Regions from separate parts of the Sphingomonas rosea genome, predicted to be linked through region 2. Evidence: predicted binding sites of a transcription regulator. Region 2 holds the regulator's gene; each other region holds the start of a gene.

What was found. The regulator LexA, encoded in region 2, represses DNA repair genes until DNA is damaged. The targets are predictions, from matches to a motif close to GTTCCNCNCTTGTTCT.
Region 1: ABD693_RS05325 (ribonucleoside-diphosphate reductase subunit alpha) is a predicted target of LexA. The motif match lies at 3,879-3,894, and genes of this name have one in related genera.
Region 3: ABD693_RS03600 (ImuA family protein) is a predicted target of LexA. The motif match lies at 2,229-2,244, and genes of this name have one in related genera.

What each region holds. Positions count from the first base shown of each region.
Region 1 covers NZ_BAABBR010000001.1:1,072,348-1,081,917, reverse strand. Annotated here, with positions in the region: gene ABD693_RS05350 (ribonucleotide-diphosphate reductase subunit beta) at 1-598, opposite strand, end outside; gene ABD693_RS05345 (hypothetical protein) at 603-737, opposite strand; gene ABD693_RS05340 (PepSY domain-containing protein) at 734-1,114, opposite strand; gene ABD693_RS05335 (hypothetical protein) at 1,193-1,543, opposite strand; gene ABD693_RS05330 (hypothetical protein) at 1,540-1,761, opposite strand; gene ABD693_RS05325 (ribonucleoside-diphosphate reductase subunit alpha) at 1,958-3,841, opposite strand; gene ABD693_RS05320 (hypothetical protein) at 4,252-5,034, shown strand; gene ABD693_RS05315 (DUF2490 domain-containing protein) at 5,378-6,028, shown strand; gene ABD693_RS05310 (TerC family protein) at 6,079-7,152, shown strand; gene ABD693_RS05305 (SgcJ/EcaC family oxidoreductase) at 7,240-7,731, shown strand; gene ABD693_RS05300 (DUF3617 domain-containing protein) at 7,830-8,333, opposite strand; gene ABD693_RS05295 (histidine kinase famiy protein) at 8,500-9,570, shown strand, end outside.
Region 2 covers NZ_BAABBR010000001.1:1,821,045-1,830,614, forward strand. Annotated here, with positions in the region: gene uvrA (excinuclease ABC subunit UvrA) at 1-838, opposite strand, end outside; gene ABD693_RS09110 (energy transducer TonB) at 1,004-1,831, shown strand; gene ABD693_RS09115 (M13 family metallopeptidase) at 1,955-3,997, shown strand; gene ABD693_RS09120 (hypothetical protein) at 4,068-4,718, shown strand; gene ABD693_RS09125 (methyltransferase family protein) at 4,783-5,382, shown strand; gene ABD693_RS09130 (PRC-barrel domain-containing protein) at 5,408-5,935, opposite strand; gene lexA (transcriptional repressor LexA) at 6,060-6,719, opposite strand; gene ABD693_RS09140 (anthranilate synthase component II) at 6,836-7,399, opposite strand; gene ABD693_RS09145 (peptidylprolyl isomerase) at 7,427-9,382, opposite strand; gene tpiA (triose-phosphate isomerase) at 9,507-9,570, shown strand, end outside.
Region 3 covers NZ_BAABBR010000001.1:742,015-751,584, forward strand. Annotated here, with positions in the region: gene ABD693_RS03590 (error-prone DNA polymerase) at 1-7, opposite strand, end outside; gene ABD693_RS03595 (Y-family DNA polymerase) at 17-1,552, opposite strand; gene ABD693_RS03600 (ImuA family protein) at 1,473-2,120, opposite strand; gene ABD693_RS03605 (hypothetical protein) at 2,288-2,806, opposite strand; gene fumC (class II fumarate hydratase) at 2,803-4,194, opposite strand; gene ABD693_RS03615 (SspB family protein) at 4,300-4,785, opposite strand; gene ABD693_RS03620 (HIT domain-containing protein) at 4,837-5,214, shown strand; gene ABD693_RS03625 (amino acid permease) at 5,312-6,931, shown strand; gene ABD693_RS03630 (adenosine kinase) at 7,008-8,003, opposite strand; gene ABD693_RS03635 (hypothetical protein) at 8,106-8,459, shown strand; gene queG (tRNA epoxyqueuosine(34) reductase QueG) at 8,437-9,495, opposite strand; gene ABD693_RS03645 (ABC transporter ATP-binding protein) at 9,563-9,570, shown strand, end outside.

The DNA.
Region 1 (9,570 bases), 750 kb from region 2:
TGATGCCCTCGCAGTGGAGCGATTCGTCGCGGACCGACCAGCTGACGATCTGCCCCATGCCCTTCATCTTGTTGAAGCGCGGGAAGTTCATCAGCATCGCGAAGCTGGCGAACAGCTGCAGCCCCTCGGTGAAGGCGCCGAACATGGCGAGCGTCTTGGCGATGTCGGCGTCGGTGTCGACCCCGAAGGTGTTCAGATAGTCGTGCTTGTCCTTCATCTCCTTGTACTGGAGGAAGGCGCTGTATTCGCTCTCGGGCATGCCGATCGTGTCGAGCAGGTGCGAGTACGCAGCGATGTGCACCGTCTCCATGTTGGAGAAGGCGGTGAGCATCATCTTGATCTCGGTCGGCTTGAACACCGAGCCGTACTTGTCGTGGTAGCAGTCCTGCACCTCGACGTCGGCCTGGGTGAAGAAGCGGAAGATCTGGGTGAGGAGGTTGCGCTCGTGCGGCGTCAGCTTCTGCGCCCAGTCGCGGCAGTCCTCGCCCAGGGGCACTTCCTCGGGCATCCAGTGGATCTGCTGCTGGCGCTTCCAGAACTCGAACGCCCAAGGATATTCGAAGGGCTTGTAGGCCTTGTTGGCTTGCAGGAGGGGCATGGGATCAGTCCTTGGGCTGGGTGATGGGGTCGGACGCGGCCGCGGCGAGGCGGCGGCGGCGGGTGAAGACGACGAGGGTGTAGAGGCCCGCGAAGAGCGCGATCAGCGCCGACAATGTGACGATCGTTGCTTGGGTCACCAGAACAGCCTCCGATTGGGGTTGGACGTCTTGGACGCGCGGGCGCGGAACATCTGGATATACATCCAAAGCCCTGAAAAAGCGAAGAAAAGCAGCGCGAAACCACTGAGAATCGAGAGCGCGACGCCGACCGGTCCGAACTCCTCGCCCGAGTGGAGGTGATGGAGCAGGCCGAGGTTCCAGCCGCCCGGCTGGGGCTTGGGCCGGCAATTCATGGTCTCGGGGCAGACGAAGCCCGCGGGGACGACCGGCGGCGGCGCGGCGGCGGCGCGGCTGTCGTTCACCAGGCTGCCGATCTGGCTGAGGATGCCGGTGGTGGCGACGAACAGGATGAGGATCCCGAAGAAGACCGAGAGCCAGCGGTGCCACTTACGCATGCGAAGTTCCTTTGTTGCGAATCATTCGCAACGCGTGGCGTTGTTGCGAGCGGTTCGCAAGAGCGGAGTGGCGGCGGGTCATTTGTAAATATCGATGATGATCGCGAGGAGCGCGAGCGTGGCGACCACGCCCAGCGTCCACGCCAGCCACCGCGCGTTGCGGCGACGCTGCGGCTCGTCCTCGGCTGCGAGTGGCTGGGTGCGCGAGTTGATGAGCGTCATGCCGATGATTGCGGTGGCCGTACTGTAGATCGGCGAGACCGGCTTCGCCCCGGTCCAGCCAAGCACGCCCGAAAAATGCCATAGGAGGATCGCGATCGCCCCCGCCTCGCAGGCGACGCCGAGCCACTGCACCCAGTTGAACGGGCGCCGGGGGCCGACGGGCGCCGACGGCGCGAGGGGATCGAAGCTCGACTGGCGATAGCTCATGACGCCGCCTCGTTGCGGAACTCTGGATAGGGCTTGGTGGTGGCGTAGGCGATGGCGAAGCCGGCGAGGACCAGGCCGAAGGCGAGGATCATCATGCCGCCGATGAGCTGGGCTGTGGACTTGCGCGATTCCCCGACGCGGCCGCGCAGCGCGGTGACGAGGAGGAGCAGGCCGATCAGGGCGGCGAGGCCGCCGACGATGACGAAGAGCATGTTCATGGCCGCTCAACGCCCCCCGCGCTGCTTGCGTCCCACCCACGCGCCGAAGGCGATGACGCCCACGGCGAGAAGGAAGAAAAGGACGGGGTTGGCGAGCATGGCGTGGTTCCGCTGATCCTTGAGGACAGGCCCTCACCCTTCCGCCCGCCAAGGCGGGCTCCCTCCCTCTCCCGCGAGCGGAAGAGGGAATGAAGGATCACTGGCAGGCGAGGCACTCGTCGTAGTCGGTCGAGGCGGCAAGTTCGTATTTGGGCGCTTCGGCGGTGTTGTCGGCCTCGACCCCGCCCGCGAAGCCGGCGCGCTGCACCGACTTGGAACGCAGGTAGTAGAGCGACTTGATGCCCAGCTCCCAGGCGCGGAAGTGGAGCATCATCAGGTCCCACTTGTCGACGTCGGCCGGGATGAACAGGTTCAGCGAGGTGGCCTGGTCGATGTAAGGCGTGCGGTCGGCGGCAAGCTCGATCAGCCAGCGCTGGTCGATCTCGAAGCTGGTCTTGTAGGTGTCCTTTTCCTCCTGGCTGAGGAAGTCGAGGTGCTGGACGCTGCCGCCCTGCTCGAGGATCGAATTCCAGACCTGCTCGGAATTCTTGCTCTTCTCGATCAGTAGCTTCTCCAGATACGGATTGCGGATCGAGAAGGAGCCCGACAGCGTCTTGTGGGTGTAGACGTTGGCCGGGATCGGCTCGATGCAGGCCGAGGTGCCGCCGCAGATGATCGAGATCGACGCGGTCGGCGCGATCGCCATCTTGCAGGAAAAGCGCTCCATCACGCCCATGTCGGCGGCGTCGGGGCACGGCCCCCGCTCGACCGCGAGCTGGAGCGAAGCCTCGTCGACCTGCGCCTTGATGTGCTTGAAGATGCGCAGGTTCCAGCTCTTGGCCATGGCGCCCTCGAAGGGGAGGTTGCGGGCCTGGAGGAAGGAGTGGAAGCCCATCACGCCGAGGCCGACCGAGCGCTCGCGCTCGGCGCTGTACTTGGCGCGCGCCATCTCGTCGGGGGCGCGGTCGATATAGTCGGTCAGCACGTTGTCGAGGAAGCGCATGACGTCCTCGATGAACTGCTTGTCGCCGTTCCACTCGTCCCAGGTCTCGAGGTTCAGGGACGACAGGCAGCAGACCGCGGTGCGGTCGGCGCCCAGATGGTCCTTGCCGGTCGGAAGGGTGATTTCCGAGCAGAGGTTCGAGGTCGAGACCTTGAGCCCGAGGTCGCGGTGATGCTTGGGCATCGACCGGTTCACCTGGTCGATGAAGATGATGTAGGGCTCGCCGGTCGCGAGGCGGGTCTCGACCAGCTTCTGGAACAAGGAGCGGGCGTCGACCTTGCCGCGCTCGGACTGGTCCTTCGGGCTGCGGAGCGTGAACTCGCCGCCTTCACGGACGCATTCCATGAACTCGTCGGTGACGAGCACGCCGTGGTGGAGGTTGAGCGCCTTGCGGTTGAAGTCGCCGCTCGGCTTCCGGATCTCGAGGAACTCCTCGATCTCGGGGTGCGAGATGTCGAGATAGCAGGCGGCCGAGCCACGGCGGAGCGAGCCCTGCGAGATCGCGAGGGTCAACGAGTCCATCACGCGGACGAAGGGGATGATGCCGCTGGTCTTGCCGTTGAGGCCGACCGGCTCGCCGATCCCGCGGACATTGCCCCAATAGGTGCCGATGCCGCCGCCCTTGGAGGCGAGCCAGACATTCTCGTTCCAGGTGTTGACGATGCCGTCGAGGCTGTCGCTGACCGAATTGAGGTAGCAGCTGATCGGCAGGCCGCGGCCGGTGCCGCCGTTCGACAGCACGGGGGTCGCGGGCATGAACCACAGGCGGCTGATGTAATCGTACACGCGCTGCGCATGCCCGGCATCGTCGGCATAGGCCGAGGCGACGCGGGCGAAGAGGTCCTGATAACCCTCGCCGGGCAGGAGGTAGCGGTCGCGCAGCGTTTCCTTGCCGAATTCGGTCAGGAGCGCGTCGCGGCTCGAGTCGGTGACGACGTCGAAGCGACGCACGTCAACGGTCTTGCTGTCCTTCTTCGCCGCGGTTGCGGTGGGGGTGACGTCGGCGGTGCCGACCTCGCTGCCACTCGAGAAGTCCATGACTGCTTCCTCCTGGCGGCCTTGAGCGCCGCGCGTTGTTCCCGTTTCGTTCACGGAGCCGGGATACGCCCAAGCCCCGCGATTCGCTAGGGGCCGAGTGGCCTTGGAGAAGCTTTCCCCGCTTTCCACAGGGACGCGCTTCTCCCTCGCTGGGAATATAGTTATCCCCAGCGCCAACCACAATGATGTGCGTTGGTGCCCTCGATCCGCTACAACATCTTGTGCTTTGCGCCGCTTTCGGACGCAAGACGGAAAATGATGGTTAACCGAAGATTGCGGTGGATAATGTGTTTTCCGCGCCGCACTCCGGGGGGCGGCGAGCCTGCCTCATTCATGCCGCCAAGCGGCGCCAGTGGCGGTTCATCAAGGGCTTGCCACAGGCGGCGACACGAACGGCGAAGGCAGGCGGGTTGAGCGAAGCGACGTGGGGACGGCGGCGGCAGGCCGAAGCGGTGCGCGGATCGCGGCGCCGGCGGCTGCTCGGGCTCGGCGCGGCGCTGGCGTTCGAGGCGCTGGTGGTGCTGATCCTGCTGACGATCGGCGCCCGGACCTTCGTTCCGATGAGCGGCGAGGCGCCCTTGAAGACCTTCGACGTGTCCGAGGAGCCGGCGGACGAACCGCAGCCCGAGCAGAAGACCAGCGAACAGGAAAAAGCGCAGCCGCGCGAGACCCAGCCGGTGAGCGAGCCGCGCCCCGAGGTGCGGCCACCGGTCGCGACTCCGCTAAGCGTCGTCCCGCCGCCCGCGGTCAAGCTCCCCTCCCCGCTGGTCGAGATGTCGTCCGAGCAGATGGCGAGCGCGGACCTGCGCAATTTCCCGGCAACGCCCAAGCGCGCGCCGGCCGGGCCGCCCGCGCCCAAGGGCGAGGCCGACAGCGAGGTGGTGGGGCGCGCACCCAATGGCGAGACGCTCTACGCCGCGGCCTGGCTGCGCGAACCCTATGACAGCGAGCTTCGCGGCTATCTCTCGACCGCCGATCCGGGCTGGGCGCTGATCGCCTGCAAGACCGTGCCGGGCTTCAAGGTCGACGACTGCGTCGGGCTCGACGAATGGCCCAAGGGCTCGCGGCTCGAGCGGGCGGTGCTGGCCGCCGCCTGGCAGTTCAAGGTCCGGCCGCCGCGGGTCGGCGGGGACTACAAGGTCGGCGAATGGGTGCAGATCCGGATCGATTATTCGGTCGGCCGGCGGCGCTAATCGGCGATAATTTGAACTTTTCGTCCGGTCAGGATATATAGTCTCCGCGGACCGGGCCCCTCTGGCGCGTTCGCGGCCGAATCATTCGGCCGGGAGCACGTGATGTCGGACCGCATCGGATCATCCGATGTGACCTGGCCCGGCGTCCTCGCCCCCATCTTCACTGACGATGCTCCGATCGGCTGAACCACGAGCCTGATTGAGGAGCTTATGACGACCAAGGACTGGCCGCCGGGAGATCGCGCGACTTCGAACTTGCACGCGAATGACACGATAGTGTCATGCGCCTGTGATGATGGGGCGGCGGCGGGCGGCCTGGCCCCGCAAGGACGGGGACACCATCATGAAAACGACCATCTTCGCGGGCGCGCTCGCGCTGCTGACCGCAACCCCGGCGCTGGCCGCGGACGACCAGCTCGAATGGTGGTCGGACCTGACGCTCAGCCACGACCTCGACAAGAAGACCTTTGTCGAATTCCAGACCCAGCAGCGCTTCCGCGAGAGCCCTGCGGGCGACAGCCACATCTATCGCATCTGGCTGGGGCGGAAGATCAGCAAGGCGACCTCGCTGTCGCTCGGGCTGCATCGCTCCAAGGAAGGCGCGGACCTCGAGACGCGGATCATCGAGCAGGCCAGCTACACGCTGGATTCGAAGCTCGGGCTCAAGGGCCGTACGCGGCTCGAGCAACGGATGATCGACGGGCGCGACCGGACCGGCTGGCGGCTCCGGCAACGCATCGGCGTGGCCATTCCGCTGACCGACAAGCCCAAGGACTGGGCGCTGGCCGCCAATGCGGAAGGCTTCTTCACGCTGCGCGCGACCTCGGCGACCGGCGATACCGGGCTGACCGGCCTGCGCACCTTCGTCGGCTTCCAGAAGACCTTCGGGAAGATGGATCTCGGCGTCGGCTACACGCGCCAGCAGAGCATCCGCAAGAACCGGCCCGACGTGGTCGGCCACGCGCCGACGCTCAACCTCACCTTCAAGCTCTAGCCCCGCGGCCCGCCTCCCGGCGTGCGGCCGCGCGCTGAGGAGACGACCCCATGGAATTCCTGTTTGCCGACTGGCTCGGCACCCCCGTCTGGTTCTGGCTGTCCTTCATCGGGGTGGTCGCGGGCCTGACCGCGCTCGATCTCGGGATCCTCCACAAGGAGGATCGCGAAATGGGCATCGCCGAAAGCCTCAAGCTGTCGGCCTTCTACATCGGCCTCGCCCTGCTGTTCGGCGTCTGGGTCTATTTCCAGAAAACGGCTTCGCTCGGCGCGGAGGCGGGCGCGGACCTCGCGCTCAAATATTACACCGCCTTCTTCATCGAAAAGGCGCTGTCGATCGACAACGTCTTCGTGATCAGCCTGATCTTCACCTATTTCGCGATTCCCGCGAAATATCAGTATCGCGCGCTCCTGTGGGGCATCGTCGCGGTGATCATCCTGCGCGGCATCATGATCGGCGTCGGCGCGGCGGTGGTCCAGCAGTATCACTGGGTGCTCTACATCTTCGCCGCCTTCCTGGTGGTGACGGGCATCAAGATGCTGTTCGCGGGCGACAAGCCGATGGACATCGAGGGCAATCCGGTGATCCGCTTCATCAGCCGCCACATGCGGGTCACGAAGGAGCTTCACGACCAGCACTTCTTCGTGAAGGTGCCTGACGAGAAGACCGGCAAGCTGGTCCGCGCGGCGACGCCCTTGTTCCTGGCGCTGGTGGTGATCAACCTCGCCGACCTCGTGTTCGCGGTCGACAGCGTGCCGGCGGTGTTCGCGATCACCACCGACACCTTCATCGTCTACACCTCGAACATCATGGCGATCCTCGGCCTTCGCGCGCTCTACTTCGCGCTGGCCGCGATGGTGCACCGCTTCCACTATCTGAAATATGCGCTGGCGCTGGTGCTGGTGTTCATCGGCGCCAAGATCTTCGTCGCCGATTTCCTCTTGGATGGCGGCAAGTTCCCACCGCTGCTCAGCCTCGGCGTGACCGCGGGCCTGATCGCGGGCGGCGTCTTCTATTCGCTGTGGAAGACGCGCGGCCAGCCCGAGCCGAACTGGCCGGCCGACAAGGGTCCCGAGCCCGCCGGGGCCAGGCTCGACCAGCTGCCGGGGGACCGGGCGCACTAGACCTCCCCCCGCTGCGGGCCGGCCGGGGGTGGCCGGCCGGCCCGGCTTTTCCCTGTCTCCACCACGACCAACCGAAGGAGAGATTGCGTGAATTTCGTGAAGCCTGCCGTCATGATCGCCGCCGGGTCGCTGGCCGCCCTCGCCGTCCCCGCCGGGGCCTCGGCCACGAGCCAGACGGCCCGCTGCGTCCCCGTCGGCGCCACCACCGCGGATGACCAGTTCGCCCGCTTCAACGCGGCCTGGGCGTCGGGCAATCCCGACACGGTGACCGACCTGTTCAGCCGCGACGCGGTGCTGCTGGCGACCGTGTCGAACGTGCCGCGCACCGACCGCGCGGGCATCCGCGACTATTTCGTCTCGTTCCTCAAGGGCAAGCCGGTCGGAACCATCACCACGAGCAACGTCCGCCAGGGCTGCGACATGCTGGTCCGGACCGGCACGTGGACGGTGGCGCTGACCAACCAGAACAGTGGCGTGCGCAACAACGTCAAGGCGCGCTACACCTTCATCTACAAGATGGAGGACGGAGCGTGGAAGATCGCCCATCTCCACAGCTCGATGATGCCGATCAGCGAATAAGGATGGCTGCCGCGGGACCGTCCGGCCGGACGGGTTCCGCGGCGAGCCAGCATCGGTAGCGGGGCGGCTGGACCAGTCCGCCGCCCCTTTTTCGTTCGTCAGGCCTTCTTCGCCGCGGGAGCGGTGCACTGGTCCGAGGTCTTCTTCGCGACAATCTCCTCGACCAGCTTGAAGTCGCCGTCGCCGGGGAAGCTGCTCGTTCCTTCGAGCGTGCCGGTGAAGCCGTCGGCGGTGTAGCTGCCGTCGACCATGGTCATCACGCTGCCTTTGCCCGGGCGGTTGCAATTGTAGGTGAGGTTCATCCGGCCCGACCGCGCATAGGGGTTCTCCAGCCGGCAGGTGTCGCCCTTGGTGGCAAAGAGCTCGGGCGCCGGGAGCCCGTCGTCGCCGACGCAGCCGGTGGTCTTGATGACGTCGCCAGCCTTGGCGAAGGTCGGGACCGGTGTCTTGTCGGCCGAGACGAGGCTCTTGACCGTGGCGGTCACCTCATAGGTGCCGGCCGGGATCTTGGCCGGTGCGGCGGCCGCCTTGGGCTTGGCTGTCTCGCTGCCGCACGACGCCAGCGCGAGTGCCCCGACGAGGCACAAAAATTTAACCTGCATTACTTCCCCCTGCTTGACGCGGACGGCGGGAAGCTTAGCCCCTGCGTCGCGTGACGCAATGCGTTCGGAATCGGAACCATTTGTTCGCCAAGGGATTCTGTAATGTCGCTCACGTTAGGGGGAACCGTGTACGCGCGCCCCAAACGAGCCGGAGTAGTAGAATAACGTGGACGACGAAGTGCGCATCACGAAGTCCGACCCAAGCAAGGCCACCGACATCGAGGGTGACGGCCAGTCGCGCGGACGCCCGGCCAAGGGAGAACTCGACACCGGCTCCAGCACCAGCACCTTCGGTTCGAGCCCGGGCATGAACCACTGGCGCGAAAGCGTCATCTCGCGCCCCGGCCTCGACGAGCGCGGCAATGTCTTCTTCGCGGCGATCGAGATGACTCGAATGCCGATGATCCTCACCGATCCCAACCAGCCCGACAATCCGATCGCGTTCGCCAACAAGGCCTTTCTCGACCTCACCGGTTATGAGGAAAGCGAAATCCTGGGGCGAAACTGCCGCTTCCTGCAGGGCGCCAACACCGACCGCGAGACGGTCGCCGCGCTGCGCGATGCGGTCAACAGCGGCGGCTCGATCGCCTGCGAGATCCTCAACTACAAGCGCGACGGCACGCCATTCTGGAACGCGGTCTTCATCGGGCCGGTGTTCGACGAAAGCGGCAAGCTCGCCTATCAGTTCGCCAGCCAGCTCGACGTCACGCGCCGCCGGAACAGCGAGCAGAGCTTCCGCCAGGCGCAGAAGATGGAGTCGATCGGCCAGCTCACCGCCGGGCTCGCGCACGATTTCAACAACCTGCTGCAGGTGGTGAACGGCAATCTCGAACTCCTGGCGTCCTGCATCGATGGCGACCGCGCGAAGCGCTACATCACCAACGCCCGCAGCGCCGCCGACCGCGGGGCCAAGCTCACCCGCCAGCTGCTGGCCTTCGCCCGCAAGACCCGGCTGACGCCCAAGCCGACCGACCTCAGCCATCTCGTCACCGACTTCATCGACGTGATCGAGAGCTCGCTCGGGAGCCAGGTGCAGCTCCAGCTCAATCTTCGCCGACGCCTGCCGCGGGTGATGATCGATCCCGAGCAGCTCGAAATGGCGTTGCTCAACATCCTCATGAACGCGCGCGATGCCATGCCCGGCGGCGGCGTGGTGACGATCACGACCAAGGCGATCCACCTCAACGGTGACGCCTTCGCGCGCCAGCTCCCCGAGGGCGAATATGTCGCGCTCGAG
Region 2 (9,570 bases):
ACTTTTCCGAAAAGGTGATGCGGCCCGGGGGCGCGTTGGTCGCGAGGACCGCGCGGTCGGCGGCCTTGTGGAGGACTTCGGCGACGCCGGTGTTCTCGGCGCCCGCGGGGTCGGCGGGCGGGTCGGCGGGGTCGAGGTAGGCGAGGCCCTCGGCGAGCTTGAGCGCGGTCTCGAAGCTGTCGGCGAGGCGGGTCTGGAGGCCGTCGCGAACGACGATGCGGTCGACCACGACCTCGATGTCATGCTTGTACTTCTTGTCGAGGGCGGGGGCTTCGTCGATCTCGTAGAAGGTGCCGTCGATGCGGACACGGGTGAAGCCGGCCTTCTGCCACTCGAGCATCTCCTTGCGATACTCGCCCTTGCGGCCGCGCACGACGGGGGCGAGGAGATAGTGGCGGCTGCCTTCGGGCAGGGCCATGACTCGGTCGACCATCTGGCTGACCTGCTGCGCCTGGATCGGGAGCCCGGTGGCGGGCGAGTAAGGGATTCCGACCCGCGCCCAGAGCAGGCGCATGTAGTCGTAGATCTCGGTCACGGTGGCGACGGTCGAGCGCGGGTTGCGGCTGGTGGTCTTCTGCTCGATCGAGATGGCGGGCGAGAGGCCGTCGATATGCTCGACATCGGGCTTCTGCATCATCTCGAGGAACTGGCGGGCATAGGCCGAAAGCGATTCGACGTAGCGGCGCTGGCCTTCGGCATAGATGGTGTCGAAGGCGAGGCTCGACTTGCCCGATCCCGAGAGGCCGGTGATCACCGTCAGCTGGTCGCGGGGAATCGCGACGTCCACGCCCTTGAGGTTATGTTCGCGCGCGCCCTTGACGGTGATGTGAGTCAGCATGGAGGGATTTTGTTCCGTTTTCGTTCTTGAAGCAAGCGGCCAGCGCTGGGTTGGTCAGATGGGTAGCGACCCGTTGAAACTCAAGGCGAAGGCCGGGTTGATGGAAGCGGCGCGGCAGGGCAAGCTGGCGACGGCCGAGTGCGGCCGGGTCGAGGGGGAGTTGTCATGCGTCTGTTGTTGGCTCCGTGCGTCGTGGCGGCGATCCTGTCCGGTCCCGCCTTCTCCCAGGGAGCGCCCAAGGAAGCGGTTCCGACCAGCGCGTGGACGGTCGACTTCGCCGGCGAACGCTGCGTCGCGCTCAGGCAATATGCGACGCCCGCGGGACCGGTGGTGCTCGCCCTCGAGCCTTCGCCCGACAGGGACGGGATGCGGATCATCTTCCGGGTGCCGGCGCGGAAGGACGAACCGTACGGCAGCACGTCGGGCAGGCTGTCGATCAACGGCGTCGAGCAGAAGTGGGGCTATGTCATGATCTGGCCGGCCGCCAAGGACGGGCTCCTGATCTACAGCGGAAGCCGGGGAGACGATCGCGAACCCGCAATGCCGCTCCCCCAGCTCAAGTCGCTCTCGCTGGCGACGGCGCGGCTGTCGGTGACCTTGCCGGTCAGCGGCGCCGACAAGGTCGCCGCGGTGCTCGACGAGTGCACGCGCGACCTCCTCAAGAGCTGGGGCTTTGCCCTCGCCGAGCAGGACCGGCTCGCGACCTGGCCGAAGCATCGCAATGCCCAGACCATGCTGACCTATGTCGATTATCCGCCCGAATCGATGATGCGGGGCGAGCAGGGCGAAGTGCGTGTGCGCGGCGTCGTGGGGGCGAACGGCAAGCTCAAGGACTGCAAGGTGCGTTACAGCAGCGGCTATCCCCGGCTCGATGCCGTCACCTGCGACCTGCTGCGCAAGCGCGGGAAGTTCGAGCCGGCGCGGGACAAGGCGGGCCAGCCGATGGACGCGCCGACCTTCACCAGCGTGCGCTGGGTCATGCCGACCGTCTGAGCGACGTTCCTCCGTAGGTCCGTCGATGCCCGCAAGTCGTTCGTCGATCAGGCTTGGCGCGGGCGTGGGGGCGCGTCAGTCTCCGGCTCGACTCATGTTTTTCCGGTTTTTGGGGGATTTTTAATGACCAATCGTCTTGCACGCGCTGCGCTGCTTCTGTCGGGGGCTGCGCTCATTGCGCCCGCCGCCATCGCCCAGATGCAGGCGCCCGCGCCGGTCGTCGCCGCGCCGCCGGTGCCGGTGACCTTCGGCAAGTGGGGCGTCGATCTTGGCGCGCGCGACCTGTCGGTGAAGCCGGGCGACGATTTCGAGGCCTATGCCTCGGGCAAGTGGCTCGCCTCGAACGACATCCCCTCGGACAAGCCGGGCAATGGCGTCGGCACCGAGCTCAACGACCGCAACCAGGAGCAGCTGCGCGCGATCGTGATGAGCGCGCCGGCTAACAGCCAGATCGGCGCGCTGTACCGGAGCTACATGAACGAGCCGCTGCTCGAGCAGCTCGACGCCAAGCCGCTGATGGCCGACCTCGCGCGGGTCGACGCGATCGCGAGCAAGGACGAGATGCTCAAGTTCATGGCCGAGAGCCAGTGGAGCTTCGGCGGATCGCTGTTCGGGGTGCAGATCATCCCCGACCTCGCCAATCCGACGATGAACAGCCTGGCGGTGGGCTCGGGCGGGCTCGGCCTGCCCGACCGCGATTACTATCTCTCCGACAAGTACAAGCCGCAGCTCGCCGCCTATCGCGCTTATGTCGAGCGGACTCTGGCGCTGACCGGCACGCCGGATGCGGCAGCCAAGGCCGACGAGATCCTCGCCTTCGAGACCGAGCTGGCCAAGGCGAGCTGGGCGCGGACCGACCTTCGCGACATCAACAAGATCAACAATCCGATGACCCCGGCGAGCCTCGCGACCTATGCGCCGGGCGTCGACTGGAACCGCTACCTGACGCTGTCGGGCGTCGCGGCGAGCCCCAAGGTGCTGGTCAGCGACAATACGGCGATCAAGGCCAAGTCGGCGCTGTTCGCGGCGACCCCGCTCGACACCCTGAAGACGTGGCAGCGCTACAAGGTGACCGCGCAGGCCTCGCCCTATCTGTCGAAGCGCTTCGTCGACAGCCAGTTCGAATTCGCCAAGGCGCTGACGGGCGTGGCGGTGCAGCGGCCGCGCTGGCGCCGCGGGATCGGGCAGGTCGACAGCCGCCTCGGCGAGCTGGTCGGCAAGACCTATGTCGAGCGCTATTTCCCGGCCGAGGCCAAGACCAAGATGGAAAGCCTCGTCGCCAACCTGAAGCTGGCGGCGGCCGAGCGGATCCGCGGCAACAGCTGGATGGAGCAGCCGACCAAGGAAGCGGCGCTGCGCAAGCTTTCCAAGATGGACGTGATGGTCGGCTATCCGGACAAGTTCCGCGACTATTCGGCGCTGAGCATGTCGGCCGACGACCTCTACGGCAACGTCAAGCGCTCGAGCCAGTTCGAGTGGAACTACCGCCTCGCCGACCTCGGCCAGCCGGTCGACCGCAAGAAGTGGGCGATGAGCCCGGCGACGGTGAATGCCTATAATGGCGGGCTCGAGAACAAGATCGTGTTCCCGGCGGGCATCCTGCAGCCGCCCTATTTCGATCCGCGCGCCGACGCCGCGGTCAACTACGGCGCGGCGGGCGCGATCATCGGCCACGAGATCATGCACGGCTTCGACGACCAGGGCCGCAAGATCGACGAGAATGGCGCGGTGCGCGACTGGTGGACGCCCAAGGACGCCGAGAATTTCAAGGCGCTGACCGCCTCGCTCGGCAAGCAGTACAGCAGCTACGAGGCGGCGCCGGGCGTGTTCATCAACGGCGACTTCACCATGGGCGAGAATATCGGCGACATGAGCGGGCTCGAGGTCGCGCACCTCGCTTACATGAAGAGCCTAAACGGCAAGAAGGCGCCGGTGATCGACGGGCTGACCGGCGACCAGCGCTTCTTCCTCGCCTTCGCCCAGGCTTGGCGCGGCAAGGCGCGGCCCGAGGCGATCAAGACGCAGGTCGCGAGCGATCCGCACAGCCCGCAGCGCTTCCGCGTGATCGGGCCGCTCCGCAACCTCGATGCCTGGTATGCGGCGTTCAAGGTCGGGCCCGACAGCAAATATTACATCGCGCCCAAGGACCGGGTCCGGATCTGGTAAGCGCGGTCGTTTAATCGATTTTCAAGTGATCGCCCCCTAGCTTGGCCCGTGCCGAGCTAGGGGGTTTTTCATGGCGTTGCGTCTGCTTGGAATATGCGTGCTGGGGTTCGCGGTGGCCGGCTGCGGTCCGGCGGTGACCCAGCGGTTCGAGGCGAGCCCGAGCGCGACCTATGCCGCCTTCGAGCAGGCGTGGGGCAAGCCGAGCAAGGACCTGCGCACGATCGACGGCAAGAGCGTCGTCGTCGCCTACGATTACGAAAAGGTCGAGGGGAAGAGGCTCGAGGCGATCATGACGATCGACGGCGAGGAAGCCGCGATGGTCGGGCTCGAGATGGTTGCGGCCGACGAGGGCAAGGCGACCGACGTCCAGGGCACGATCCGGATCGACGACGAGAAGTTCCGCAAGGCGACCGGCGCGACCGACATGCCGCCGCTGAACGGGATGCTCGCGAACATGGCGCTGAAGTCGCTTCTGGCCGAGGCATCCAAGCAGATGAAGGTCGACGGCACGCTCGGCTATGGCGGGCCGTTCGGCAGCCTTTCGAGCCGCGCACGGCAGGCGAGCACCGATCCCGAAGAGCGCGAGATGGAAGCGCGCTCGCAGGCCTATGCCGCGAGCCGTCCGATGGTGAGCACGCGCGGCGCAAGCACCGCCGGGGCGAGCACCGCGCCGATGATCGACCCGAGCAAGCCGACCGGGCAAAGCGCGTCGGGCTACTGATCGGCTTGCCAGTCCCGGGACCGTGCGGCACTCCGTGCGCGGGGTTTACGTGGGGGAGTGAAGCATGATGCAATTGTGGCGCGGCGTGCCGACCAATGCGGCGGCGCTGGCGGTGCTGTTCGTCGGTCTGGCGATCGGCCTGATCGGGATCATCCGGGTCAGCCGCGGACAGGATGCGGAGCAGCAGAAGGGCGGCGAGAAGGCCGGCTCTTCGAAGCTCGGGATCCTCGTCCAGGCGCTGGGCTTTGCCCTCGCCTCGGGCCCGGTCGCCGTCACGACCGGCTTCTCCGAGGGGCTTGCAGCGCCGCGGACTTGGCTCGTGCTGCTACTCATCGGGGCGAGCCTGTGGCTGGTGCTGAGCGCGTTTCGCGTGATGGGTGAGGAATGGGCGCTGGTCGCGCGGACCCGCGAGGCGCACCGGCTGGTGACGAACGGGCCGTTCGCGCTGGTGCGCAATCCCATCTATCTCGGGCTGTTGCTTTACCTCGGCGGAATGGCGGTCGCGCTGGGATATGAGCGGCATCTGCCCTTTGCCCTGGTCGCCTTCGCAGTCGGGACGGCGATCCGGGTCCAGGCCGAGGAGCGGTTGCTGCGCGCGCGTTTCGGCGGGGCCTATGACGCTTATGCGGCGCGAGTGAAAAGGATCATCCCGGGCCTGATCTGACCCGGGACGATCCGTCTGGCGCCGTCTATCGGCGCCAGTCGCGGTCGATGTCGCGGCCAGGGTCCGCGCGTTCACGCTGGCGGCGTTCGAGCGTGTAGCGCACGTCCTCGCTCGTGAAATCGACACGGTAGCCGCCGCGCTGCTCGTCGTAGCGCAATTCGTCCCACTGCACGGGGAAATGCTGCTGGTCCATGCCGAGGAATCCGGTGGCGTGGGACAGGACGGCGTAGCGGACCTGGCCGCGATATTTGTCGAGCATCAGCGTCTTGATCGTGCCGAGGCGCTGGTCGTCGCGGCCGTAGACCGGCGTTCCCTCAACCTTGCTCGAGGCGATCAGGTCGCGGGTCTCGTCGGTCGGGACGGGAGCGCCGCGATCGGTGCGGGCGAACCGGTCGCGGGCGTCTTCGCGGCGGCTGGCGGGGTCGCGGTCGTCGCGGCCCGAACGGAAGAAGCCGCGGTCGCGATCGCGGTAAGCGTCGCGGTCGGGCGCGCGCTCGTCGTCGCGGAGCCGGTCGCGGGTTCGGTCGTCGTCACGATATCGGTCGAAAGCCATGGCTTGTTCCTCCTTCAGGCAGGAGAAAAGCCAGACCCCGCCGCCGCGTTCCGACCGTTTCGGAGGCGTGCGCCCGAACGGCGCGACCGTCCGCCGAAGTGCCGCGCGGCCGGCGGCGGGCGTGTCAGTGGTAGCGGCGGATCAGGCCGGCGAGCTTGCCCTGGATCTCGACGCGCCGCGGCTCGTAGCGCTGCGGCTCGTGCGCGCGGTTGGCGGGGTCGAGGCGGATCATCTGCCCTTCGCGGCGGAAGGTCTTCAAGGTCGCTTCCTCATGGTCGATCAGCGCGACCACGATCTCGCCCTCGCGCGCGACGTTGGTCTTGCGAATGAGGACATAGTCGCCGTCGAGGATGCCCTCGTCGACCATCGAGTCGCCCGACACCTCGAGCGCATAATGTTCGCCAGGTCCCAGCAGGGCGGCAGGGACGGGGAAGCTGTCCTGGCCCTGCAGCGCCTCGATCGGGGTGCCGGCGGCGATCCGGCCGGCGAGCATCAGGTCGATTGTGTCATTGGCGGCGACCACCGGACGCGGGGCCGGCGACAGGGCAGGGGCCGGCGCGCCGCTACCCGTCTCGGGCATGCGGACGACCTCGAGCGCGCGGGCGCGATTGGGAAGGCGGCGGATGAACTGCCGTTCTTCGAGCGCGGAGATGAGGCGGTGCACGCCCGACTTGCTCTTGAGGTCGAGGGCCTCGCGCATCTCGTCGAAGCTCGGGCTCACCCCCTCCGCCTTGAGACGCTGGTCGATGTAGGTGAGCAGTTCGCGTTGCTTGGCGGTCAGCATGAGGTTCACGGGCCCTGTAGTGAACAGACGGGGAACGGGTAAGGAACGTTACGAGGTCCGTCAAGACGTTTTTGTGCCCGCCGCCGACCAGCCAACCCGGCGGGAGCGCTGACCGGTTACCCGGCCAGCGCCAGGAAATTGGCGAGGAGGGCGAGGCCGTGGTCGCTGGCGATGCTCTCGGGGTGGAACTGGACGCCGTGGACCGGGGCGGAACGGTGGGAGAGTGCCTGGACCGTGCCGTCGCTTCCGTGGGCGGTGGCGACGAGGTCGGGCGGAAGGTCCTCCGCCACGAGGCTGTGATAACGGGTCATGGTGACGGGGGTGGGGAGGCCGGCGAAGAGGCCGCTGCCGTCGTGGGTGATGGCGTCGGTCTTGCCGTGCATCGGCGCGGCGTGGGCGATGGTCGCGCCGCCGGCGAGCGCGATCGCCTGGTGGCCGAGGCAGACGCCGAGGAGCGGCTTGGACGCTTCGACGCAGGCGGCGGCGAGTGGGACCGAGATGCCGGCGTCGGCGGGGTGGCCGGGCCCGGGGCTGATCAGAAGCGGGCCGGGGTGGGCGAGGGCGTCGGCGACGGTGATGTCGGTCGAGCGGGCGACCGTCACCTCGGCGCCGAGCTGGCGGAGGTAATCGACCAGCGTGAAGGTGAAGCTGTCGACATTGTCGATGACGAGCAGCTTCATCCTGGCCTCACGCGCAGAAGGCTGGCGTTACTCCGCCGGCGCGGCGCCGTTGCCGAGGATGCGGGCCTTGGCGGCGGCGATGGCCTCCTCGTTGCGGCTGACCTTGAGCTCCTTCTGGGCGGCGGTGAGCCACTCGAGCGCGAGTTCGGTGCCGGCGGCGCGCTGCACCTCGACGAGCTGCTGGGCGATCACCGTCGGCTGCGAGGCGGCGCTGCCGGGCACGATCTTGTCGAGCTTGACGAGATAGATGCCCGAGGGACCCGCGGCGCGCTGGGCCTTGCCCGGCTGCAGCGAGAACAGGATGCGCAGCGGCGGCGGGACTTCCTGGCCCTGCTGCGCGAACTGGGCGAGCGCGCCGCGCTTGAGCTCGATCGCCTCGGCGGGCTTGATGCCGGGCTGCTTGAGCGCGGCCATGGCGTCCTTGAGCGCGGTGCCGCGGGCGACCTGGTTGAGCACGGTTTGCGCGGCGGCGGCGGCCTGCTCGTTGGCGCGGCGGGCGACGAAGTCGTTGCGGACCTGCGCGGCGATCCGGGCCAGCGGCGCGGGGGTCGCCGGCACGGTGTCGGTCACGTCGACGAGCGCGTAGCCGACCTCGTTGGGAAGCGTCTCGACCACGGGATCGTCGTCGACGCCGAGGTCGAAGCCCTGCGTCGCGATCTGCCCATATTCGGGCGGGAGCTTGTAGGTTGGCTGGTCGAACACCGCCCCGGTGCGGGTCAGCGGCGGCGTGGTGAGGACCGGCAGCTTGTAGGCGGCGGCGACCTCGTCGAAGGTCTTTCCGTCGGCGAGCGCATCCTCGACCTTGCCGACGAGGTCGGCGAGCGCTTCCTTCTTCTTGTCGGCGGTCAGCTTGGCGACGATCTCGGCGCGTGCGGCCTCGAGGCTCTTGCCGCCGGCGGCCTGGATGCTCTCGACCTTGATCGCGTCGAAGCCAGTCGAGGACTGGACCGGGCCAATTACGGTGCCGGCGGGAGCGGCGAAGACCTGCGCGGCGACGGCTTCACCGGTCTTGGCGGCGAGTTCGGCGCGGGTCTGCGGCCCGACGCTGACATCGGCGGCGGAGAAGCCGGCGGGCGCGGCGGCGGCGGCGAAGGTGCCGCCGGCACGGGCGCGCTGGACGATTGCGGCGACCTGGTTGCGGTCGGGCAGGGTGGCGCGCGAGACGACGCGCTTCTCGACCCCGCCGTAGGTCGCGGCGTTCGCCTTGTAATAGTCCGCGATCTCCTTCTCGCTCGGGGCGATGGAGCCGAGCTGCTCGGCGGTGAGGCGGGCGATACGGAGCGCGCGGCGCTCGGGGATGGTGTAGCGGGGGAGGTTCTGGCGGTAGAAGGCCTGCAGCTCGGCGTCGGTCGGGGCCGGGCCGTTGACGAAGGCGGCGAAGGGGATGAGCGCGAGCTCGCCCGAGCGCTGCTCGAACAGGCTGTCGGCATAGGGGCGTGCGAGGCCCTGCGCGACGCGGGCGTTGGCGGCGACGGGGGTCAGGACGAGCCGCTGGAGGAGCGCGGTCTCGATCTCGCGGCGGACCTGGCTGTCGGTCAGGCGGTTCTGGGCGAGGAACTGCTTGTAGGCGGCGTCGCTGAAGCGGCCGTCGAGGCCCTGGACGCCCGGGATCTTGACGATCTCGGCGTCGACCAGCTTCTTCGAGACGGTGAAGCCGTGCTTCTTGGCATAGGCCCAGAGCGTGCGCTCCTGGATCAGGCTGTCGACGATGGTGTCGAATTCGCCCGCGAGGTCGGCGTAGGTCGCCTGCGGGTTCTGCTCGCGGACCTGGGCGAGACGGCGCTGGAGCGCGGTGTCGAGATCGGCCTGCGTCAGCTCGGCGCCGCCGACCTTGGCGAGCGTGCCCTGCGGCAGCGACCCGCCGCCCTGACGCAGGTTGGTGATGTCGGCGACCGCGAAGCTGGCGAGGATCGCGACCAGGAACAGGATGCCGATGACCGTGCCGGCCTTGGACTTGGTGAGGCGGCGGAAAAATCCGAGCATGGGGGCGTATCTGGTCCTGGACGTGTGAGAGACTGGGGCGGGGCTGTAGGGCCGCGCGGCGCTTCCTTCAAGCACAGGGGCTTGCTAGGCGCCGGCACTTCAACGGCAAGTGAACGGAGCGCATATGGTCAAGCTGGTCGCCGGCAACTGGAAGATGCACGGAACCTCGGCCGATCTGGGCGAAGTGC
Region 3 (9,570 bases), 1.1 Mb from region 2:
CAGGCATGACCCGGCCTCACGCGAATAGCCCGTGGACGAACCACAAGGGCGCGCCGCCGCGGCCGTCACCGACGACGCCCTCGCGGAAAATCCAGAAGCGGCGGCCCTCGCTGTCCTCGACCTTGTAATAGTCACGCAGCCGGGCGGTGGAGCGCTCGCGCCACCATTCGGGCGAGATCCGCCGTGGTCCCTGCGCGCGGGCGATGTCATGCACCTTGCGGCGCCACACGAAGCGCCGCGGCAGCCCCTCGGGAGTGGCGTAGATGACCGCCACTTCCTCGGGAGCATCGAGGAGCCGGGTGGGCTGGTCTGCGGGGGGCGCGGCGACGGCGGGCGGCGACGGGTCGGTGTCGACTCCCGCGCCCCAGCCGGCCGCGCGCTCGGGCACATGGCTGTCGACCCGGACCGGCCGCCGCACCTTTGACGGGCCGAGCCGGACGCTCAGCCGGTCGATCAGCGCCGCCACCGCCGTCTCGCCCGTGGCCTCTCCGAGCAAGGCGTCCTGTGCCGAATCGAGCTTCTCCCACCAGCGCACCTCGAGCGCGAAGGCGTCGATCCCGAAGCCGGGGTCGATTCCCTGCCGCTCGAGCATGCCCGACAGGAGCCGATGGAGATGGTCGGGCGCGCGCGTCGGGATCGAGGTCGCGACCTGGACCTCGCCGAGACTGCCGTCGACCCGGAAGGCGGTCAGGACGAGGTGCCGTGCGCCGAGCTTGCGGGTCGCCAGTTCGCGCGCCAGCGGCGGGACCAGCCGGGCCAGCGCCTGTGCCGCGGCCTCGGGATGAACCACCGGCTCCTTGATCGGCAACAGCGCGCGCGGCGGCGGATCCTCGGGCAAAGGGGTAAGCGGCTCGGGCTTGCGGCCAAGCGCGCGGTCGAGCGCATCGAGCGGGTGTTCGTCCTTGGGAAAGCGCCGGGCGAGCGCCTTGCGCGGCACGCCGGCAAGGTCGCCGACCTGCTTCAGCCCCAGCCGCACCAGCATGTGATTGGCCACCGCCGACAGCCGCAGCGCCGCGATCGGGAGCGGCGCCAGGACGCGCGCCAGTTCCTCGTCATGGACCGGGCGCGGCTCGGCAGCATAGCGGGCGAGGCCCCATGCGGCGCCGGCGGTCGGGGCGATCGCGGCCCGCGCGGTGACCCCCATGGCGGCGAACCGCGCTTCCATGTCGCGCATCAGCCCCTTCTCGTCGCCGAACAGGTGCGCGACCCCGCTGACATCGAGCCGCAGCGCATGCGCGCCATCGACCTCGACCAGCGGCGACCAGCGGCTCGCCCAGCGCGCCGCCGCGCGTAGCCATGCTTCCTCGCCCGCGACGTCGGCTTGCTCGGCCTCGAGTCCGGGATCGAGCGCCCGCGCGTCGGTCAGCCGACCGCCGGGCCGTGCGCCGCGCTCGGCGGCCGCCGGGGTGACCGCATGGATCAGCTGGCCGTGACGCCCCTCGAGCGTGAGCACCACCGGCCGGGCCAGCGCCTCATCCGGTGCGTCGCTGCCATTGGCCCAGCGCTCGATCGCCAGGTTCGGCAGCCACAGGGAGCAGATTCGGCGGTTCACGCCCCACCACCCATCGTCCGGGCAGCCGCCGGCGCGAGCGGAAGAGTTCGGCGTCCCAGCGTGGGCTGCCCGGGGCCTTGGGGTCGAAGGAATGGGTTTCGCTCGGCGCGCTGCCCAGCCGCCAGCGCTCGCGCGCGCCGCTGAGATTGGCGCTGCCCTGCAACCGGACTAGCCAGCAGGCGACCCCGGACTTTTCCGCCGCCACGGCCAGCCGCCGTGTCGCGGTGAAGTCGAGCGCCTGCGGATCGCCCCACAATTCGCCGATGACGCCGCCTAGCGCAGGGCATCGCAGGCCTTCCTCCATCGCCCACAGGGCAGCCTTGGCGTCGCGCGCCTCGACATGGATGAGCTCGGCGGCCAGTGGCCCGAGACCGGCCGCATGGACCCGCCCGCCCTCGAGGATCGCCATCCGCTCTTGGATCCACAGCAAGGGCCGGGCCGGAGCAACCTGCGCGAGGACGAAGCCGGTCCATCCGGCGTCGCGCGGAGAATCGGCGAAAAGTTCGGACAGGATGGCGCTGCCGGCACCCGGCGAAAGCCGGAGCGCGGGTTTGTCGCGGGCAGGCAAAGGCCATTGGTGCCCGGCCTGTGCCGGAAAACCATCCTCTTCAGCCGCACGGCTCCCGCCGCCGGCGACAAGGCGAAAACCTCGATCCACACGACTCGCAACGTTCTTGTTCTGCTTTTGTTCTTATTCGCGCGAGTATGCGAACGGAGTCAATCGGGCGACTCCAGCTACTTCAAATTGGTCCGCTGCTCCTCACAGACAGATGCGGCAAAACGGGCCACCGGCCGCAACGTCGGGCTGGATCCGCGCTCGGCATAGGACTTTTCGCGGATGATGCAGGCGTCGATCGACCGCATTGCCAGGCTTCGCCACGCCCTCGCCGGATCGGCGCTGCGCTCGAGAAACTGGAGCTCGGCGGCATGCGCCGGCCGGAGCGTCGCCGATGGCAGGATATTGAGGCGTCGCCCGGCAAGATTGAGCTGCGCCGCAATCCCGCGCTGCCCGGCCGCGATTCGGTCGGCCTCGGACGTGAGCCCCGGCACCCGCTCCGCGATCAGCTCGGCCGCGCGGACCAGCAGCAGGGTCCGCGACGCCGACTCACCGACATATTCCTGCGGGCTGACCAGACCGGCCGACGATCCCGATGGGCGATCGACGCGCGGCGGGACCCGAACGGGCTCAGGCGCCGGTCTCGTCGCGCAGCCGGCAAGAAGCCCGCAGGCGACGAGAGCCGCTACGCGCTTCACCGACCGATCATCGTCTCGGGGCGGACCACCCGGTCGAAGGTCTCCTCGTCGACCAATCCTAGCTCGAGCCCCGCCTCCTTGAGACTCTGCCCCTTCTTGTGGGCATGCTTGGCGATGCTTGCGGCGTTGTCGTAGCCGATCTCGGGCGCGAGCGCGGTGACCAGCATCAGGCTGCGCGCGACGAGGTCGCGGATATGATCCTCGTTGGCGACGATCCCGTCGACGCAGCGCTCGGCGAAGCTCACCATCGCGGTCGCCAGCAGTTCGACCGAGCGCAGCACGTTCGACCCGATCAACGGCATGAAGACGTTGAGTTCGAAATGGCCCTGGAGACCGCCGACGGTTACCGCCTGCTGGTTGCCGATGACCTGCGCGCAGACCATCGTCAGGCTTTCGACCTGGGTCGGATTTACCTTGCCCGGCATGATCGAGCTGCCCGGCTCGTTCTCGGGGAGGCTGAGCTCGCCGAGGCCCGAGCGCGGCCCCGATCCCAGGAAGCGGATGTCGTTGCCGATCTTGGTCAGCGCCACTGCCAGCGTGTTGAGCGCGCCGTGGAAGAAGACGAGCCCGTCACGGGCCGCCATTTCGGCAAATTTGTTCGGCGCGGGATGGAAGGAGGAGCCGGCGATGTCGCTGATCGCGGCGCACATGTCGTCCGCCCAGCCCTCGGGCGCATTGAGCCCGGTGCCGACCGCGGTGCCGCCGATCGCCAGCTTGCGCAGATTGCCCTCGAGCGCGCCCTCGATCCGGGCGCGGCATGCCTTGAGCTGCGCCGCATAGCCGCTGAATTCCTGGCCCAGCGTCAACGGGGTCGCGTCCTGCGTGTGGGTCCGGCCGATCTTGACGATCCCGTCCCAAGCCTTGGCCTTGGCCTCGAGCGAAGCGGTCAGCCGGTCAAGCGCGGGATAGAGCTGCTGCTCGGCCGCGAGCACGGCGGCGACGTGAAGCGCGCTCGGGAAGCTGTCGTTCGAGCTCTGGCTCTTGTTGACGTGGTCGTTGGGGTGGACCGGGGTCTTGCCCCCGCGGGTGCCGGCGAGCGCTTCGTTGGCGAGCCCCGCGATCACCTCGTTGACGTTCATGTTGGTCTGGGTGCCGCTGCCGGTCTGCCAGATCGAGAGCGGGAACTGGTCGTCGTGGCGGCCGGCAATGATCGCGGCGGCCGCGGTCTCCATCGCGTCGGCGAGCTTGGTGTCGAGGCCATGCTTGCGGTTCACCCGCGCCGCCGCCTGCTTCACGATCGCCTGGGCGTGGACCAGCCGGATCGGCATGCGCTCGCGCTCGCCGAAGGGGAAGTTGCCGAGGCTGCGCTGGGTCTGCGCACCCCAATAGCAGTCGGCCGGGACCTCGATCGGTCCAAAGCTGTCGGTCTCGGTGCGGGTGTTGGTCATGCGCTTCCTTCCGTCATCCCGGCCTTGAGCCGGGATCCGCCTTGTTCTTCAGCGCGCGTCAAAAGGAAGGCAGACGCCGGGTCAAGCCCGGGGTGACGCCAAGCGTCATTTCTTACGAGTGAAGTCCACCGAGACGACGTTCGAGCCGTCCTCGACCGGGGTCGCGACCGGCGCGTCATTCTCGGCGGCATCATGCTCTTCATGGCCGTCATGCTCGGCGCCATTGGCCTGGAACTTGAGGCTGAAGTCGACCGCCGGATCGACGAAATCGGTCACGGCCGCGAACGGCACGCGCAGCGTTGCGGGGACTCCGCCGAAGCTCAGGCCGACGGTGAAATGGTCGGGCGCGACATGGAGGTCCCAGAAACGGTGCTGGATGACGATGGTCATCTCGTCCGGGAAGCGCTGGGCGAGGTGCTTGGGGATTTCGACACCGGCGAAGCGCGTCCGGAAGGTGATGTAGAAATGATGCCCGCCGGGCAGCCCGCCGCCCTTCTCGATCGAGGACAGCACGCGGCTCACGACATCGCGCAGCGCCTCCTGCACGATCTCGTCATAGGGAATCAGGCTTTCTGCGCTCTCGTCGGCCATGGCCCGAACTGGTAGCGAGGCCGGCATTAGGGTCAACCGGGAAACGCCTCCATGCCAATTGATCACAAGCATCCCTATGACGAAAACAACATCTTCGCGCGCATCGTCCGGGGCGAGCTCCCGTCGAAGAAGGTACTCGAGACCGAGCACAGCCTGGCCTTCCATGACATCAACCCGCTCGCCGCGATCCACGTGCTGGTGATCCCGAAGGGCCCCTATGTGAGCTGGGAGGATTTTTCCGCCCGGGCGTCCGAGGCGGAAATCGCCGACTTCGTCCGGGCGATCGGCGAGACCGCGCGCCAAGTCGGTGCCGAGCCGCAGGGCTACCGGCTCCTCGCCAATGTCGGGAAGCGATCGGGCCAGGAGGTCGCACACCTCCACGTGCACATCTTCGGCGGGCAACCGCTCGGGGCCATGCTCGCCCGCTGAACCGCGATTTCAGCGCGATGTGACAACAGCATTGCGCCTCCGGAACTAGCCGCTAGGCTCCCGCGCCACGAATTCCTTGGAGGGGATTGAATTACTTATGGCAACATCGGCACCCAATGAGGGGCTGTTCGGGCGGGTCAAACCGCTCGATGCAATTCTCCGCACCGCGGAGAAAAAGTCGCTTCACCGCACGCTCGGCGCGTTTCAGCTGACGCTGTTCGGCATCGGCTGCGTCATCGGCACCGGCATCTTCGTGCTGACCGCCGCCGGCGCCCAGAAGGCTGGTCCCGGCCTGATGCTGGCCTTCGCCATTGCCGGCGCGGTCTGTATCGTCGCTGCCCTCTGCTACGCCGAGATCGCGGCCATGCTGCCGGTCGCGGGTTCCGCCTACACCTACACCTACACGACCATGGGCGAGATCCTCGCCTGGACGGTCGGCTGGGCCCTCATCCTCGAATATGCCGTCGCGGCGAGCGCCGTGTCGGTCGGCTGGTCCGGCTTCTTCTCCGGAACGGTCCTCAAGGAATTCCTCGGGGTGGAGTTGCCGACCTGGTTGTCGGGCGCCCCGCTCGCGCTCGGCGGAATCGAAGGCGGGCTGATCAACCTGCCGGCGGTCTTCATCGCCCTCATCATCACATGGCTGCTGATGATCGGCACCACCGAAAGCGCCCGCGTCAACGCGGTGCTGGTGGCGATCAAGGTCACCGCGCTGACCGCCTTCATCGGCATCACGCTGACCAGCTCCTACTTCAATGCCGACAATTTCAATCCGTTCCTGCCCGCCGGCGTCTTCGGCGGTTTCGGTTCGGGCCTCGGCGCGGTCGGCGCGGCGGCGACGATCTTCTTTGCCTATGTCGGTTTCGACGCGGTCTCGACCGCGGCGGAGGAGACCAAGAACCCGCAGCGCAACGTGCCGATCGGCCTGGTCGGTTCGCTCCTCTTCTGCACGGTCTTCTACATCCTCGTCGCCGCTGGTGCGATCGGCACCATGGGCGGCCAGCCGATCATGGGCCCGAACGGCGTGCCTTTCCCGGCCGGCTCGGAAGAGCTCGCCCGCCAGTGCGCCACCTACGCTGCCGACAAGCTGCCGCTGGTCTGCTCGAACGAGGCACTCGCCCACGTCCTGCGCCAGATCGGCTGGTCGGGCGTCGGTAACGCACTCGGCATCGCCGCCTCGCTGGCGTTGCCGTCGGTCATCCTGATCCTGATGTTCGGCCAGACCCGCATCTTCTTCGTGATGAGCCGTGACGGCCTGCTCCCCGAGAAGCTCTCGGCGGTGCACCCGAAGTGGAAGACGCCGTATATCGTGACCGCGATGACCGGCGGTGCGGTGGCCTTTGCGGCGGCCTTCCTGCCGGTCGGCAAGCTCGCCGACATCGCCAATGCCGGTACGCTCTACGCGTTCATGATGGTCGCTATTGCGGTCATGATGCTGCGCAAGACCGCTGCGGACCGCCAGCGCAGCTTCCGCACCCCGGCGCTGTGGCTGCTTGGACCGCTGACGATCGCGGGTTGCATCTTCCTGTTCTTCAACCTGCCGATCGACGCCATGCTCGTGCTCCCCATCTGGGGTGCCGTCGGCATGCTGGTCTATTTCGGCTACAGCCGCAAAGCGAGCCATCTCGGACGTGGCATCGTCGACGTGCCGGAAGGCGATGTCGACGCGCTGAACCCGAGCGTCGCCGGAGTCGGTGGCGAGGGCGACCACCGCAACTGATCGGCATCACAAGCCAAAAAGAAAGGGCCGGAGCAGCGATGCTCCGGCCCTTTTGCTTTGTGCCCTCTGGGCGGGATCAGCCGAGGATGTCGCCGGCCAGCGCCTTGAGGTCGGCCTCGGGGCGCGCGCCATAATGCTGGATGACCTCGGCCGCGGCGATCGCGCCCAAGCGGAGCGACGCCTCGAGACCGAGCCCGCGCGCCTGTCCCGCTAGGAAGCCGGCCGCGAAAAGGTCGCCCGCCCCGGTGGTGTCGACCAGCTTGTCGATCGGCTCGGCCGGAACCGACGCCCGCTCGCTGCCCGCGACCGCCACCGCGCCCTGCTCGCTGCGCGTGACCGCGAGCACCGGCACCTTGGCGGCAAGCGCGGCGAGCGCCGTTTCGAAGTCGCGCTCGCCCGTCATGGCGAGAAGCTCGGCCTCGTTCGCGAAAAGGATATCGACCTTCTTCTCGTCGAGCAGACGGTGGAAGCCGTCGCGGTGGCGGTCGACGCAGAAGGTGTCGCTCAAGGTGAAGGCCACCTTGCGCCCGGCCTCGCGCGCGGCGGCGATCGCCGCTTCCATCGCGGCGCGCGGCACTTCGGGATCCCAAAGATAGCCTTCGAGGTAGAGGATGCCTGCGTCGCGCACCGCTTCGAGGTCGATCGCCTCCGGCGACAGCTGCTGCGCGGCGCCGAGGAAGGTGTTCATGGTCCGCTGCGCGTCGGCGGTGACGAGGATCAGGCAGCGCGCGGTGGCACCGACGTCGCCGCGCGCCGGCGTGTCGAACGCAACGCCGAGACTGCGGATGTCGTGCGCGAAGATGCCGCCGAGCTGGTCGTCGGCGACCTGGCCGATGAAGGCGGTCTTGATGCCGAGCGCCGCAAGTCCCGCCGCGGTGTTGCCGGCCGACCCGCCGCTCGCTTCCTTGCCCGGGCCCATCAGACCGTAAAGGCGCTCGGCCTCGGCCTCGTCGATGAGCCGCATGCTGGCCTTGTCGAGGGCCTGGCTCTCGAGAAAGGCGTCGTCGGCATCGGCGATCACGTCGACGATCGCATTGCCGATGGCGAGCACGTCGTAGCGGGGCTGGGTCATGGAAGGTCCTGCAATGGCGGTTTTAATGGCCGCGGCGGGTAGCGGCGGCGGTTCGGCGCGTCCAGCCTTGCGCCGCGCGGCCACCCTCGGCACTAGCGCTTGATGCGTCGCCTGCTTCCGTTTGCCGCCCTTGCGATCACCGCCTGCGCGAGCACGCCGCCCAAGGTCACCTACACGCCGATCGCGCGTCCGCCGGTGGCCGAGGTTCGCACCGGCCTGTCCGGACTGACGCAGACGGCGCTGGTCGAGCGGTTCGGTAATCCGAGCTTCCAGGTTCGCGAGGGCAGCGGCCTGAAGCTCCAGTGGCAGAATGGCGCCTGCGTACTCGACGCCTACCTTTACCCGCCGGCAAGCGGCGCCGGCGCGGCGAGCGTCCTCCATGTCGATGCCCGGCGTCCGGGGAGCGGCGACACGATCCCGGTCGAAGGCTGCATCACGGCCCTGTCGGCGCGCTAGCCAGTCGTTCCAGTGCCCACGTCGCGGCTTCGGCGACGACCGGATCGGCATGGCCGGCCAGCCTTTTCACCGGTCCCAGAAGCGCGTCGTCACCGCTGTTCCCCGCCGCGATGAGACAATTACGCAGGAACCGGTCGACCCCGATCCGCTTGATCGGACTACCCGCAAAGATCGCGCGAAAGCTCGCGTCGTCGAGGGCGAGCAAGTCGGCGAGCCGCGGCGCAGTGAGTTCGGCGCGCGGCAGGAACGCCTTGTTCGCCTGCGCCTGGCTCGCGAACCGGTTCCACGGACAGGCGGCGAGGCAGTCGTCGCAGCCGTAGATGCGATTGCCGAGCGCCTCGCGAAATTCGGCCGGAATTGGTCCCGAATGCTCGATGGTGAGATAGCTGATGCAGCGCCGGGCATCGATCTGGCCCGGGCCGTCGATCGCGCCCGTCGGGCAAGCCACCATGCAGGCGGTGCACGACCCGCAATGCAAGCTCGCCGGCGGGTCCGGCTCGAGTTCGAGCTCGGTGAAGATGACCCCGAGGAACAGCCAGTTGCCGTGCTCGCGCGACAGGAGATTAGTGTGCTTGCCCTGCCAGCCGATCCCCGCAGCGGCACTGAGCGGCTTTTCCATCACCGGCGCGGTGTCGACGAACACCTTGAGCTGCGACGGCACCGCATCGACGATGAACCGGGCCAGCGCCTTCAGCGCCTTCTTGACCGTCTTGTGGTAATCCGCCCCCTGCGCATAGACGCTGATCCGCGCCCGGTCGGGCGTGCCGGCAAGCGCCCGGGGATCGCCCGCCGGGGCATAGCTCATCGCCAGCGCGATCACGCTTTTCGCCTCTTGCCATAGCGCCTGCGGGTGGGCACGCTGCCCGGCGCGCTCCTCCATCCAGCCCATCGAGCCGTGGCGCCCGGCCGCGATCCATTCCTTCAGCCGCTCGCCTGCCTCGGGCACCGCGTCGGCGCGCGCAAAGCCGCACGAGACGAAGCCGAGGTTTTCGGCCTCGGCGCGTATCCTTTCCTTAAGGCTTGCGGGTTCAAGCACGGCGTCTCACTACAGAGCGGGGACAGGGGAGACCAGTCGAGTGCTGCAGCAAGTCACCGGCGAGGGCATGGCGGT